DNA from 3 places in the Methylobacterium sp. 174MFSha1.1 genome. Region 2 is predicted to be linked to each of the others. Evidence: riboswitches for the same ligand, from Rfam matches in the RefSeq annotation. Region 2 holds a riboswitch; each other region holds the start of a gene.
What was found. Region 2 has a riboswitch for thiamine pyrophosphate ahead of thiC (phosphomethylpyrimidine synthase ThiC). Riboswitches for the same ligand answer to the same signal wherever they lie in the genome.
Positions count from the first base shown of each region.

Region 1: another riboswitch for thiamine pyrophosphate. It lies ahead of thiO (glycine oxidase ThiO); the one in region 2 lies ahead of thiC (phosphomethylpyrimidine synthase ThiC).
Region 3: another riboswitch for thiamine pyrophosphate. It lies ahead of BM430_RS22390 (LuxE/PaaK family acyltransferase); the one in region 2 lies ahead of thiC (phosphomethylpyrimidine synthase ThiC).

Region 1 covers NZ_FPCB01000004.1:39,878-44,253, forward strand. Annotated here, with positions in the region: gene rpoD (RNA polymerase sigma factor RpoD) at 1-971, shown strand, start outside; gene BM430_RS00195 (DUF2798 domain-containing protein) at 1,033-1,287, opposite strand; gene BM430_RS00200 (adenylate/guanylate cyclase domain-containing protein) at 1,549-2,796, shown strand; TPP riboswitch at 2,846-2,976, shown strand; gene thiO (glycine oxidase ThiO) at 3,042-4,247, shown strand; gene thiS (sulfur carrier protein ThiS) at 4,244-4,376, shown strand, end outside.
Region 2 covers NZ_FPCB01000018.1:26,061-30,436, forward strand. Annotated here, with positions in the region: gene BM430_RS16515 (ATP-binding protein) at 1-1,396, opposite strand, end outside; gene thiC (phosphomethylpyrimidine synthase ThiC) at 1,408-3,288, opposite strand; TPP riboswitch at 3,347-3,458, opposite strand; gene BM430_RS16525 (restriction endonuclease) at 3,596-3,970, shown strand; gene BM430_RS16530 (acyltransferase family protein) at 4,240-4,376, shown strand, end outside.
Region 3 covers NZ_FPCB01000027.1:18,236-22,611, forward strand. Annotated here, with positions in the region: gene BM430_RS22380 (ABC transporter ATP-binding protein) at 1-149, opposite strand, end outside; gene BM430_RS22385 (acyl-CoA reductase) at 139-1,587, opposite strand; gene BM430_RS22390 (LuxE/PaaK family acyltransferase) at 1,598-2,674, opposite strand; TPP riboswitch at 2,756-2,881, opposite strand; gene BM430_RS22395 (TetR/AcrR family transcriptional regulator) at 3,215-3,754, opposite strand; gene BM430_RS22400 (RidA family protein) at 3,909-4,319, shown strand; gene BM430_RS22405 (AmpG family muropeptide MFS transporter) at 4,327-4,376, opposite strand, start outside.

The sequences.
Region 1 (4,376 bases), on a different contig from region 2:
CCGAGAACCACGGCGTCGCCCGCGACGAGTTCCTGCGCCACTACCAGGGCTACGAGCTCGATCCGCACTGGGTCGAGCGGGTGGCCAAGCTCGGCGGCAAGGGCTGGAAGAACTTCACCGAGCGCGGCGCGGTAAACATCCTGACCCTGCGCGAGCAGATCATCTCGCTCGCCTCCGAGACCGGCCTGGAGATCCAGGAGTACCGGAAGATCGTCCACATGGTCCAGAAGGGCGAGCGCGAAGCCCGCCAGGCCAAGAAGGAGATGATCGAGGCGAACCTGCGGCTGGTGATCTCGATCGCCAAGAAGTACACCAACCGCGGCCTGCAATTCCTGGACCTGATCCAGGAGGGCAACATCGGCCTGATGAAGGCGGTCGACAAGTTCGAGTACCGCCGCGGCTACAAGTTCTCGACCTACGCCACGTGGTGGATCCGGCAGGCGATCACCCGCTCGATCGCCGACCAGGCCCGCACGATCCGCATCCCGGTGCACATGATCGAGACGATCAACAAGATCGTCCGGACCTCGCGCCAGATGCTGCACGAGATCGGCCGCGAGCCGACCCCGGAGGAGCTGGCCGAGAAGCTGGCGATGCCGCTGGAGAAGGTGCGCAAGGTCCTCAAGATCGCCAAGGAGCCGATCTCGCTGGAAACCCCGATCGGCGACGAGGAGGATTCCCACCTCGGCGACTTCATCGAGGACAAGAACGTCGTCCTGCCGATCGACGCGGCGATCCAGTCGAACCTGCGCGAGACCACCACCCGGGTGCTCGCTTCGCTCACCCCCCGCGAGGAGCGCGTGCTGCGCATGCGCTTCGGCATCGGCATGAACACCGACCACACCCTCGAGGAGGTCGGCCAGCAATTCTCGGTGACCCGCGAGCGCATCCGCCAGATCGAGGCCAAGGCCCTGCGCAAGCTCAAGCATCCGAGCCGGTCCAGGAAGCTGCGGAGCTTCCTCGACAACTGAGACTCTGGACCCGATTCGAAGAAGGGCCCGGCAGGCAAATCGCCTGCCGGGCCCTTCTTCGTCAGCGCGGCGGCGCCACGATCCGCGCCACCGCGCGCCGCACCAGCGGCAGCACGAGCAGCAGCGTCGGGAAGGCGACGAGCCAGGAGAAGCCCCAGGCGCGCGGCCAGTGCCACACGAGGTCCGGAGTGACCCCGTGGGCGAGCAGGGTCGAGATGCCGGAAACGACGCAGGTCATCAGGACGGAGAGGAGGAACGCGGTCACCAGCGGCGCGGAGGAGGCCGGCAGGCGTCGCGGAGAGGAAGGAGAAGACATGACACGTCTTTCGGAACAGGCTCTCGGCCCGGACGATGCGGCACGCACCCGCCCGGTGCCAATCACCTGAGGGAGCGCGTTGCTTGACGTGAGACGCTTACGGCCGGCCGGAGCATGGCCCGGCGACGAACTCAGGCTTAGCAGGACCGAGGGCCGATGCCAAGGAGGTCCGATCCCGGGCCGGCGGGCCGGTTGTCCGTAGCCAAGCCTTCTCCGCGATCAAGCCTTGCCGTCCCGCGGCGCAACGCCCATGTCAGACCCATGTACGACCAGCCTCGCACCAACCCGGTTCCGACGCCCACGGCCGCGGCGGACGGGTCGGAGGCGAGCGACATCCCGATCGGCCTGTTTCGCGACTGCGTGGCGCTCCGCGACTGGCTGCTCAGCGAGGGGGCCAGATTGCCGGAATCCGGCGACCTCCTCGCCGGCATGGCCGAGCGGCTGAACGACCTCGGCGTGCCGGTCGACCGCGCCACCACCGCCATCGACGCGCTGCACTCGGACTATTCCGGCGTCGGCCGGTTCTGGACCCGGGAGGACGGCGTCAGCTTCCGCCTCTTCCCGCATGGCGAGGCCAGCGAGAAGGCGCTCGCCCGCAGCCCCTTCGCCCATGTCTACGCCACCGGCGAGTGGCTGATCCTCGACCTGCGCGAGACGCCGGACGACCGCTTCAGCATCGTCCCGGAGCTTAAAAGCGCGGGCTTCACCCATTACATCACCGTGCCGCTGTTCTTCACCAACGGCACCAAGAACGGCGTCACCTTCGCGACCCGAGATCCGCGCGGCTTCGGCGACGACGACCTGGCGATCCTGCGCTTCATCGTGCCGACCCTGTCGGCGGTGATGGAGATGCGCGGCCTCAACGCCCGGCTCGACCACGTCTTGCGGGTCTATGTCGGCGACGGGCCGCATCAGGCGATCCTCGCCGGCTTCATCCGCCGCGGCCAGGTCGAACGGATCCGCTCAGCGATCCTGTTCGCCGACATGCGCGGCTATACCCGCCTCACCGATGCGCTGCCGCCCGAGGCCTCGGTCGAACTCCTGAACACCTATTTCGACTGCCTGGTGCCGCCGATCGAGAGCGAGGGCGGCGAGGTGCTGAAATACATGGGCGACGGCCTTTTGGCGATCTTCCGCGAGAGCGGCGACGATCTCGGCGGCGCAGCGCAGGGCGCCCTCTCGGCGGCGCAGGCCGCGCTCCGCCGCGTCGAGGAGGCCAACCGCGCCGGGCGCTTCCCCACCCGCATCGAGGTCGGCATCGCGCTCCATCACGGCGAGGCGGCCTACGGCAATGTCGGATCGGGCGCGCGGCTCGATTTCACGGTGATCGGCCGTGACGTGAACCTGGCCAGCCGGCTGGCCAAGCTCAACAAGGTCCTGTCCGAGCCGCTCCTGATGTCGAAGCCCTTCGTCGACTTCCTGTGGGGCGACCCCGAATTGCTCGGCACCCACCCCCTCGACGGCTTCGCCGAGGAGATGGCGATCTACCGTCCGGGCAAGGGTGGTTGAGACGCGGATGAAGACCGGTTGACGGCGGGCCCGTCCCTCGCCAGATAGCGGGTGTTCCAGGGAGATCCCCGACAAGGGGCTGAGACACCGCTGGACCGGCCTTTCAGGCCCGGTCAGCGCGGAAATCCTTCGAACCTGATCCGGCTCATACCGGCGTAGGGATTGGACAGGATCCTCGTGGATCCGCGCGCATCATCCGGCCACCGGGCGCAGTCCACTCTCTTCGGGCCACCGTGGAGACGAGGGTGCACGCGCAGACGATCGGACGGCGGGGCGGACCGAGCCCGAGCCCGGAGAGCGACCGGTTGCCTGAACGAGCCGACGCCGCGGTGATCGGCGCCGGGCTGATCGGCCTGTCGGTCGCGTGGCGCCTGGCGCGCGCGGGCCTCTCCGTCGCGGTGATCGAGCGCGGCCGCGTCGGCGACGGCGCCAGCCTCGCTGCCACCGGCATGCTGGCCGCGGCCGCCGAGCACGAGCCCGGGGGCGAGGTTCTGTCACCGCTCTGCCTTGAAAGCCAGCGCCTCTGGCACCCGTTCCGCGACGAGCTGGAGGCCGAATCGGGCCTCTCCATCGATTACCGCCGCGAGGGCACACTGGTGATCGCGCTCGGTCGCGACGAGGTCGAGCGGCTGCGCTTCCGCCACGAGTTGCAGCGCCGCGACGGTCTGTCCGTCGAGTGGCTGTCCGGACCCGCCATCCGCGCCCGCGAACCGGGCCTGCGCCCCACCGTCACCGCCGGCCTCTTCTGCCCCGACGACCACCAGGTCGATCCCGCCCGCGTGATGGCCGCCCTGCGCCAGGCCTTCCGGGCCGCGGGCGGGCGCCTCGTCGAGGGGACCATGGTCACCGCGCTCACCCGCGAGGGCGGCCGGGTCACCGGCGTCGAGACCTCCGCCGGTACGTTCAGGGCCGGCACCGTCGTCCTCGCCTCCGGCGCCTGGGCCGGGGAGGGGGGGCTGGTGCCCGACCTCGCCCTGCCGGTCCGCCCGCTCAAGGGCCAGTCCATGGCGCTGCAGATGACGCCGCGCAGCGGGCTTCTCTCTCACGTGGTCTGGACCGAGCAGGTCCACATGGCGCCGAAGGGCGACGGCTCGCTCATCGTCGGCGCCACCGTCGAGGAGGCCGGCTTCGATCCGCACCTCACCGGCGGCGGCCTCTACGCCCTGCTGGAGGGCGCCCGCCGGGCGCTGCCGGGGGTCGAGGAGATGCGGGTGGAGGGCATCTGGAGCGGCTTTCGCCCGACCTCCGACGACGACGCCCCGATCCTCGGCGAGGCCCGGCCCGGCCTGGTGCTGGCCGCCGGCCACCACCGCAACGGCTACCTCCTGGCCCCGGTCACCGCCGAGGCCGTCGCCACCCTGATCCTGTGCGGCGAGACGCTGCCGGTGGCCGCGCCCTTCGGCCTGTCCCGGTTCGCCCCGCCGCCCTCCCTTCGAAGCGAGACCGCATGAAGCTCCTCGTCAACGGCGAATCCCGCGACAGCGAGGCCGCCACCCTCGACGCCCTGTGGCGCCAGGAGACCGCCGACCTGGACCTGCCCGGCCCGCAGGGCTTCGCCATCGCGCTCAACGGCGCGGTGG
Region 2 (4,376 bases):
TCACATCCTCGCTCAGCACCACCCCGCCGGCGGCGAAGGTCTCGCTGAACAGGGTGGTCGCCCGCGGCAGGCCGAACCGGGTGAAGGCCTCCCGCGGCGCACCGGTGAGGCTGAGGAGCTGCCAGTGCTCGGGGCCCTCGGGACCCTCCGGCACCCGCTCGAACAGGGCGCCGTAGGCCGCCCCCGTCAGGTGGGTGGCGGCCTCCACCACCGTGTCGCCGAGGCGCTGGCGGTCGAGCTCGCTCGACAGGGCCGTGCCGAGGCGGTTCAGCACCTCGAGGCGCTGGGTCTCGGCGCGCAGGGCCGCGGCGGCCTTGGCACGCTCGGCCGCCCGCTCGCGCTGGCGCTGGGCGGCGCCCGCGATCTCGGCGCTCACCGCGGCGACCTCCGCCGGCACGCCCGCGAGCACGGGCGTCGCGCGGCCGAGGCCGAGCGCCTCCGCCTGGTCGCGCAGGGCCTGGAGCGGCGCCGCGATGCCGCGGGCGAAGGCGAAAGCGAGGAGCGCCGCGACGGCTGCCAGCATCCCGCCGAGCCCGGCGAACCAGACGAGCGACGCCCGGACCGGCGCCGCCAGCGCCTCCTCCGGCACGCCCACGGCGACGCGCCAGTCCGGCACGCCGGCTCGCGCATAGGCGACGAAGAACGGGTCGCCCTCGAGCGAGGTGCCGCGCCAGCTGCCCTCCGGGCCGTTGGCCGCGCGCAGCTCGTCGGGGGCCTGCGTGCCGGTGAAGCGCTCCGGCGCCCGGGTGCGGGTGAGCACCCTCTGGTCGCGGTCGATCACCGTCAGCACCCAGGCCTTCGGCACGCCGCCGGAGGCGAGCACGTCGCGGATCCGCGAGGTTGGCAGGGAGAAGGACAGGAGGTAGAGCACCGCGTCGCCACCCCGGCGCACCACCGGCACCGTCACCCGGAAGCGACCGTCGATCACGCCCGAGACCGCCGGGCGGCCGTTCAGCGCGCTCGCATCCGCCGCGTCGAGGCGTTCCGCCATCGGCTCGGCGCCGAGGTCGATCAGCCGCCGCCCGTCGGGGTCGCGCAGGGTCGCCGGCAGCCCGCTGCGGCGATAGAGTTCCTGCATCTGCTCGCGGAAGGCCGTGACGTCGCCGCGCTGGAGCGCGTTCGACAGGCTCAGGGCCTCGAGCGTCGCGATCAGGCTCGCGACCTCGCGGTCGACCGCCGCCGCCTCCATCCGGGCGCGGCCGAGCGCGTCGGCCTCCAGGCGCTCGCGGGCGGCGCCGGCGAACTGCCACAACACCACGCCGCCGAAGATCAGGATCGGCACCGCCAGGCCGAGGGCGAAGACGACGAGGCGGCGCACGATGGAGCCGGGACGCGACCGTCCCGGCGCGAGTGTCGGGGCAGGCCCCGGCGGGGCTGCTTGGGCCTGCATCAGCATGAAATGGGGTCCTACTCGCCGGGCTCGACGTAGAGCCTCCCGCCAGCGCCTAAGAATTCCGCCGATTTTTGGGCCATGCCGGCCGCCCGGGCCGCTTCGCCGAGCGGTGTGGCCTCGTTGACCACGGCGCTCGCCGCCTCCATCGCCAGCACCTCGGCGCGCAGGTCCTGGGTGATCTTCATCGAGCAGAATTTCGGGCCGCACATCGAGCAGAAATGCGCAACCTTGTGGGCGTCCTTCGGCAGGGTCTCGTCGTGGTAGGCGCGCGCGGTGTCCGGATCGAGGGAGAGGTTGAACTGGTCCTCCCAGCGGAAGTCGAACCGGGCCCGGGACAGGGCGTCGTCGCGCAGTTGCGCGGCCGGGTGGCCCTTGGCGAGGTCGGCGGCATGCGCGGCGATCCGGTAGGTGATGACGCCGGTCTTGACGTCGTCGCGGTTCGGCAGGCCGAGATGCTCCTTGGGCGTCACGTAGCAGAGCATCGCGGTCCCGAACCAGCCAATCATCGCCGCGCCGATGCCCGACGTGATGTGGTCGTAGCCCGGCGCCACGTCGGTGGTGAGCGGGCCGAGGGTGTAGAACGGCGCCTCGCCGCACTCGGCCAGCTGCTTCTCCATGTTGACCTTGATCTTGTGCATCGGCACGTGGCCGGGGCCCTCGATCATCACCTGGCAGCCCTTGGCATGGGCGACCTTGGTGAGTTCGCCCAGGGTCTCCAGCTCGGCGAATTGCGCCGCGTCGTTGGCGTCCGCGATCGAGCCCGGACGCAGGCCGTCGCCGAGCGAGAACGACACGTCGTAGGCCCGGCAGATGTCGCAGATCTCCTCGAACCGCTCGTAGAGAAACGATTCCCGGTGCCCGGCGAGGCACCAGCGCGCCATGATCGAGCCGCCGCGCGAGACGATGCCGGTGACGCGGCGCGCCGTGAGCGGCACGTGCGCGAGGCGGAGGCCGGCATGGATGGTGAAGTAGTCCACCCCCTGCTCGGCCTGCTCGATCAGGGTGTCCTTGAACACCTCCCAGTCGAGCTTGAGCGGGTCGCCGCCGACCTTCTCCAGCGCCTGGTAGATCGGCACCGTGCCGATCGGGACGGGGGCGTTGCGCAGGATCCAGCCGCGGATGTTGTGGATGTTGCGTCCGGTCGACAGGTCCATCACCGTGTCGGCGCCCCAGCGGATCGCCCACACCATCTTCTCGACCTCGTCCGCCGCCGAGGAGGTCACGGCCGAGTTGCCGATATTGGCGTTGACCTTGACGAGGAAGTTGCGGCCGATCGCCATCGGCTCGAGTTCGGTGTGGTTGATATTGGCCGGGATGATCGCCCGCCCGCGCGCCACCTCGTCGCGCACGAAGTCCGGCGTGATGAAGGGCGGGATCGCTGCCCCGAAGCTCTCGCCGTCGGCGAGCTTCCCCTCGGCCCCCGCCAGCATCGCCTCGCGGCACAGGTTCTCCCGATGGGCTACGTAGATCATCTCCTCGGTGACGATCCCGGCGCGGGCGAACTCATATTGCGTGACGCGCTCGCCGGGAGCGCCCCGGCGGATGGTGCGGGCGGCCGGGCACGGCGCCACCAGCCTGTCCTCGCTCGCGAATCCGTTGTCCTCCGGCCGCACCGCCCGGGGGGCGACCGGCGCGTAGCCGCGGCCTTCGATCCAGGACTTGCGGATCTCGGGCAGCCCGGCCGCAAGGTCAATGCGCGCATCCGTCTCGGTGTAGGGGCCGGAGGGGTCGTAGACCCGCACCGGGGCCTCGCCGGGATCGGAGAGCGCGATGGCGCGGTAGGGCACGCGGAGGTCGGGACGGTCCCTCGGCGAGGCATAGGCCTTCGCCGAGCCGGTGACCGGCCCGGTGGTGACGCGCGTCGGCGATCCTGCGGCGAGGATGGGTGCGTTCATGGATCTCTCCCGGGGAGACGATCCGGCCTCGAGGCGCGAGGACGCACGGGTCACGTCGGTCATGGCAGGTTCCCGTCCCTCCGCCGGTACGAACCGGATCAGGTTCAAGGGTCAGGACGCACGCTCGTCCAATCTCAGCCCCAGATGGCGGGGCTCCCCTCGGTAACGGGGGGACTGTCGGGTGGGGAACGGGGTTTGTCAATCGGGGGCCGCGAGGGGGTGCTGCGGCATCCCGGCCCCTGTCTTGAAACGCACGGACGCCGCGACCCAGATACGGAGGACAATCCTCACCGCTCGGGAGCTTGCCTTGGGACGCCGTGACCGGCGCTGGCGCGACGACGACCCCTCCACCCACGGCCCGGCCACGCGCGAACCGGTGGTCTGCCCGCTCTGCGAGCGGCCGATCCCGCGCGACGCCCGCCAGAGCAAGCATCACCTGACCCCGAAGCTGAAGGGCGGCACCCACGGCGAGACGGTGCAGCTGCACCAGATCTGCCACTCGGCGATCCATGCCCGCCACAGCGAGGCAGAGCTGGCGCGCCGCCTCAGCGACGTCGAGAGCCTGCGGGCCGAGCCGGAGATCGCCCGCTTCCTCGACTGGATCCGCACCAAGCCGGACGACTTCCACACCGCGACGCGCATGACCAGGACGCGGCGGGACTCGAAGCGGAGTTATCGGTAGCGGCCATTTCTGGCAGATGAGAACGCGTCCGCTTCCCGCGACGGGCGGTGCAAGCTCCGTCGTCATTCCGGGCTCCGCTGCGCGGCCCCGGAATGACTCAGAGGACTTCAACATCGTCGAGAGGGCCAACAAGCGTCAGAGCACGCCGGGTGGAAGCTACTCAGGACAGTAAATCGATCGTTGCGAATCCCGGCACGATTCGACCCGCCGACCGTGCGCCGATCTTTACGTCTCCCTGCGAGCCTCGGGCCATCCTCGTGGAGACGCCGATGTCCGCCCGCCCCAACACCGAACCCGCCCTCTCGGTCCGGCCGGACGATCCGGTGCGCCCGCGCGCCGCGCCGGAGGCCGGGCGCCTCGCCTGGGTCGACGTCGCGAAAGGCATCTGCATCATCCTGGTGGTGAT
Region 3 (4,376 bases), on a different contig from region 2:
AGGGTGGTCTTGCCGCAGCCGCTGCGGCCGAGCAGGCAGTGGATCGCCCCGCGGGGGATCGCCCAGTCGACGCCCGCGACGGTCTCGGTCGGATCGCCGGGGAAGCGGTAGCGCACGCCGTCGAGGACGAGAGACGGCTCAGTCGGCATAGGGCGCGAAGCCTTCCGCCGCCGCCTCGGCGCCGGCGTCGATCTCCGTCATCGTGACGAGGTCGAGCAGGCTGAAGCGGCCGTCATGGTGCCAGCCGGCCTCCGGCGCGGTCATCCGGCCGATGGCGGTGATCCGGGTGACGCCGACCGCGGCTAGGTCCTCCGCGAGGGCGAACAGCCGCGCCGGGGCGGCGGCGATCCCGGCGGTCTGGAGGTAGGCGCGGTGCGGCGCCACCAGGGCCGGCACCTCCGCGAGATCCTCCACCGCCACGACGGCCACGCTGCGGTTGAGGCCGGACGGGCTTAAAGCCGTGGCGGCATCGAGCAGGACGACGCTCCAGGGATCGGCCGGGTCGCCGAGCAGCGTCGCGCCCCCGTCGAGGGCTCGCATCTCGTGGCTGCTGCGCCAGGCCGCGATGGTGGCGGCCTCGCCCGGATCGAGGCGCCGACGCGGGTGGCGGCTCGCGAGCGCCGCGAGTTCGTGGGCGAGGTGGCGGGCGAACTCGTCCGGCGCGACCGGAGCACCGCGCTCGACGAACAGCATCTGCGGCGCGTAGCAGCCCTGCTGCTCGTAGCGGGCGATGTCCTGGGCCGCGAGCCGCGCCAGCGGCCCGGCGCGGCGGCTGTCGAGCGCCTCGCGGGCGACCATCGCGAAGCCGATGCGGTGGCCGTGCGGCAGGAACCGGGTGGTGACCGGCACCTTGGCGCGGAGCGCGGCCAGCGTCTCGTTGCCGCCATAGGCCATGATGCAATCGGCCTCGCCCAGGAAGGCACCTTCCGCCCCGCCGGCCCCGCCCTTCCACCAGGTGACCGCCAGGCACTCGCCGAGTTCGGGATCCGCCTCCGCGATCAGATGCGCGAACCACCCCGCGGTCAGCGGCTCGGCCGAGGCGAGCTTGCCGATGCTGCCGGCCTTGACCAGGAGCCCCGAGACGAGGCTCCACAGCGGCAGGGCCGGGACGTTGCCGGCCCAGACGTGGAGCAGCAGGTCGGGGCCTCGCGCCCGCACGAACCCGCCCTTCACCGCCGGCTGGAAGCCGTCGAGCACGCCCGGATTCGAAAAATCCTCGGCGAGGAAGCGCAGGAGCTGCGGCCGCCGGAAGGTTTTGAGATAGCTCGACAGGCCGAGCCGCACCGTCTCGCGGTCGTAGCCGGTGACGACCGGCAGGAGCGCCTCCGCCTTGCGGCGCACCGGGTGGGTGCGGTCGAGCAGGCAGGCGCTCGCCCGGTCGATCGCCGCGACGATCCGGGCCGTCTCCATCCGCCGCAGGGTCGCGCGGGCGCGGACGTGTTCGCACAGGGCCTTCGCCTGATCCTCGTCGAGATCCGGCAGGGCCACCGCGACGGTCTCGCCCCAGGCGCGGTGCTCGACGATGCGCCGGCCGATTCTCTCGGCGGGAAGACCCGGCAGGTGACCGGCCTGCTCCAAGACACTCATCCCGGGATGCTCATCCCTGCGCGGCGGCCAGGAACTCGGCCACCGCGACCGAGCAGCCGCGCGAGGCCGAGCCCTCGACCCGGCCGAGGAGCTTGAAGCCGCCCGGCGCGATCACCCCGGCATCCTCGGTCAGGATCGCCGAGACCGAGTTGAAATGGGCGAGGTCGTGGTGGACCAGCACGCCGGTCTCGCCCGCGGGCAGGTCCTGGCCGGTCAGCGGATCGACGACGCGGCTGCGGATCCAGTGCGGGCCGGACTTGACCGGCCGACAGACCGCGTTGCCGTCGTCGTAGAACTGGGTGCTCAACTCGGTCATGCCGTACATGTTGAGGCACTCGCTCCGCGGGACCCCGAAGGCCTGCGAGAGCCCGTCGTAGAACGCGTCCGGCTCGATCTCGCGCGACTGGCCCTTGAAGCCGCCGGTGTCGAAGAGAAAGCTGCCCGCCGGCAGGGCGAAGCGGCGGCCCTGCTCGTCGAGCGCGTCCATCACCGGTACGAAGGCGTAGGTGGCGCCGAGGAGCGCGACCGGTTCGCCGGTGGATTCGGCCTGCGCCAGCATTGCCAGCAGCGCGTCGAGGTCGAGCCCGCCGGGACCGACGAAGACTGCGCTATCCTCGGTGCCAAAATGGTCCTTCGCCAGCGCGAGGTAATGGGCGAGGGAGGAGTTCGGCAAAGCCGCCTCGTCCGGGAACAGGATCCCCATCCGGATCTTCTCCCGCCCGCGCATGATCCGGGCGGCGAAGCCCGTGAGCATCGAGGCGTCGTAGACGTGAAGCGTCGGGTGGTAGCTGCGGCCGCGCCCGCTGCCGGTCGTGCCGCTCGTCATGAACACCCGCTCGGCCTCCTCGGGCGGGCAGCAGCTCAGGGTGAGGTCCTTGAATGCCTTGATCGGCACCGCCGGGATGTCGCGCCAGCGCCGCACCGTCAGCGGCGTGCGCCCGCGCTGTTGCGCGAAGCGCCGGTAGGGCGCGTTGTGGGCGAACTGGTAGGCGAAGACCCGCAGGGCCAGGGCCTCGAACTCGGCCTCGCTCGCGCCGGGGCGTCCGATGAAATCGAGGAGCGCCCCGACGATCTCCGCTTGCGACATCACGGCCACCTCGCGCCCATCCCGGGCGACGGCCAGTCCGGCGGAGATCATGCGCGAAAAGACGGCTGTGACGGCCCTGAGCCCTCGCCGGTCCCGCATCCCTACGCCGGCATGACCCGGATCAGGTTCATAGGGTCACCGCGGCGTCCGGACGGATCCGAACCGGCGGAATCTCAGCCTCCTCGCGAGGCCCCCCTGGGAGCCGGGGAGAGTGGGGGGTGTGGGGGCGGGTGTCAAGTTGGGCTCGATGGCCAACACGGATGGCCGCACGTCTCGGCGCATCGACGCTTCATCGTAAGCCACACCCTTTCCCGGACGACTGAAGCGACAGCGGAAGGAGATCCGGGATCCAGCGGAAGAAGTGCCGCGTAGCGGCTCTGTCTGTTGCACCGTTGCAGGCAAGCAGACGCTTCGCGATTTTTCGTGCTGGATCCCGGATCTCCTTCCGCTGTCGCTCCAGTCGTCCGGGAAAGGGCTGCGGGTGTTCGTCGGCCCATGTGGTCCGGCGAAGGGTACTGCCACGGACCCGGCGACGAGCGCTCAAGGCCGCGCCAACCCCTCCGCCAGCCGCCCGAACGCGTCGAGCGCCTTGGCCAAGGTCGCCTCCGGCTCCCCCGACGCCGCGACCCACAGGGCCGCGTGGAGCGAGGCGCCGTTGAGGAGCCGCGCGGCGGCCTCCGCGTCCACCGGGGGGATCGCCCCGTCGGCGACGAGGTCCCGGATGCGCCGCGTCGTCTCGGCGAGGCAGGCGTTCTGGCTCGGCCATAGCGACGGATCGCCGAGGAAAGCCGGGCCGTCGAGGAGCAGGATGCGCTGGATCTCCGGCTCCAGGGCCATCTCGATATAGGCCCGGTACTCGTCGAGGAGGCCGCGCCACGGATCGGTGGCCCGCGCGCCGACGGCTGCCAAGCGCACGGCCATCTCGGCGTCGATCTGCTCGATCACCGCGTGGAGCAGACCCTTCTTGTCGCCGAAATTGTGATAGAGCGCGCCCCGCGTCAGCCCGGCCGCGGCGGTCAGCTCGTCCATCGAGGCGGCGGCGAAGCCCTTCTCGGCGAAGGCCGCCCTGGCCGTCCGCATGAGCTTCTCCTTCGTCTCCTCCATCATCTGCGCGCGTCGCCCGGCCACCCCGACCCCCACTCATTTCCGCATACGGTACGTATGTGAATTGACATACGGCGCGTATCCGTGCTCTCTCACATACGTCACGTATCTCAAATCGAGGAGACGATCCATGGCCCCGGCTCATTCCAAGCGCGACGCCGTCTTCCCGCCCGGCCGGCAGGCGCTCTACGAGAAGCACCGCTACTCCGCGGCGATCCGCTCCGGCGACCTTCTGTTCGTTTCCGGCCAGGTCGGCAGCCGCGAGGACGGCTCGCCGGAGCCCGATTTCGAGGCGCAAGTGGCACTTGCCTTCGCGCGACTCTCGGCGGTGCTGGCGGCGGCGGGCTGCACCTTCGACGACGTCGTCGACGTCACGACCTTCCACACCGACCCGGCGGCGCAGTTCGACGCGGTGATGCGGGTGCGCGATCGTGCGATCGGGGCGGCGCCCTATCCGAACTGGACGGCGGTCGGCGTGACCTGGCTCGCGGGATTCGACTTCGAGATCAAGGTGATCGCGCGCATTCCGGGCACGGCCTGATCCCGGATCAGGGTTTCGCCGGCGCCTCGTCCGAGATGCCGACCTTGGCCCAGACGG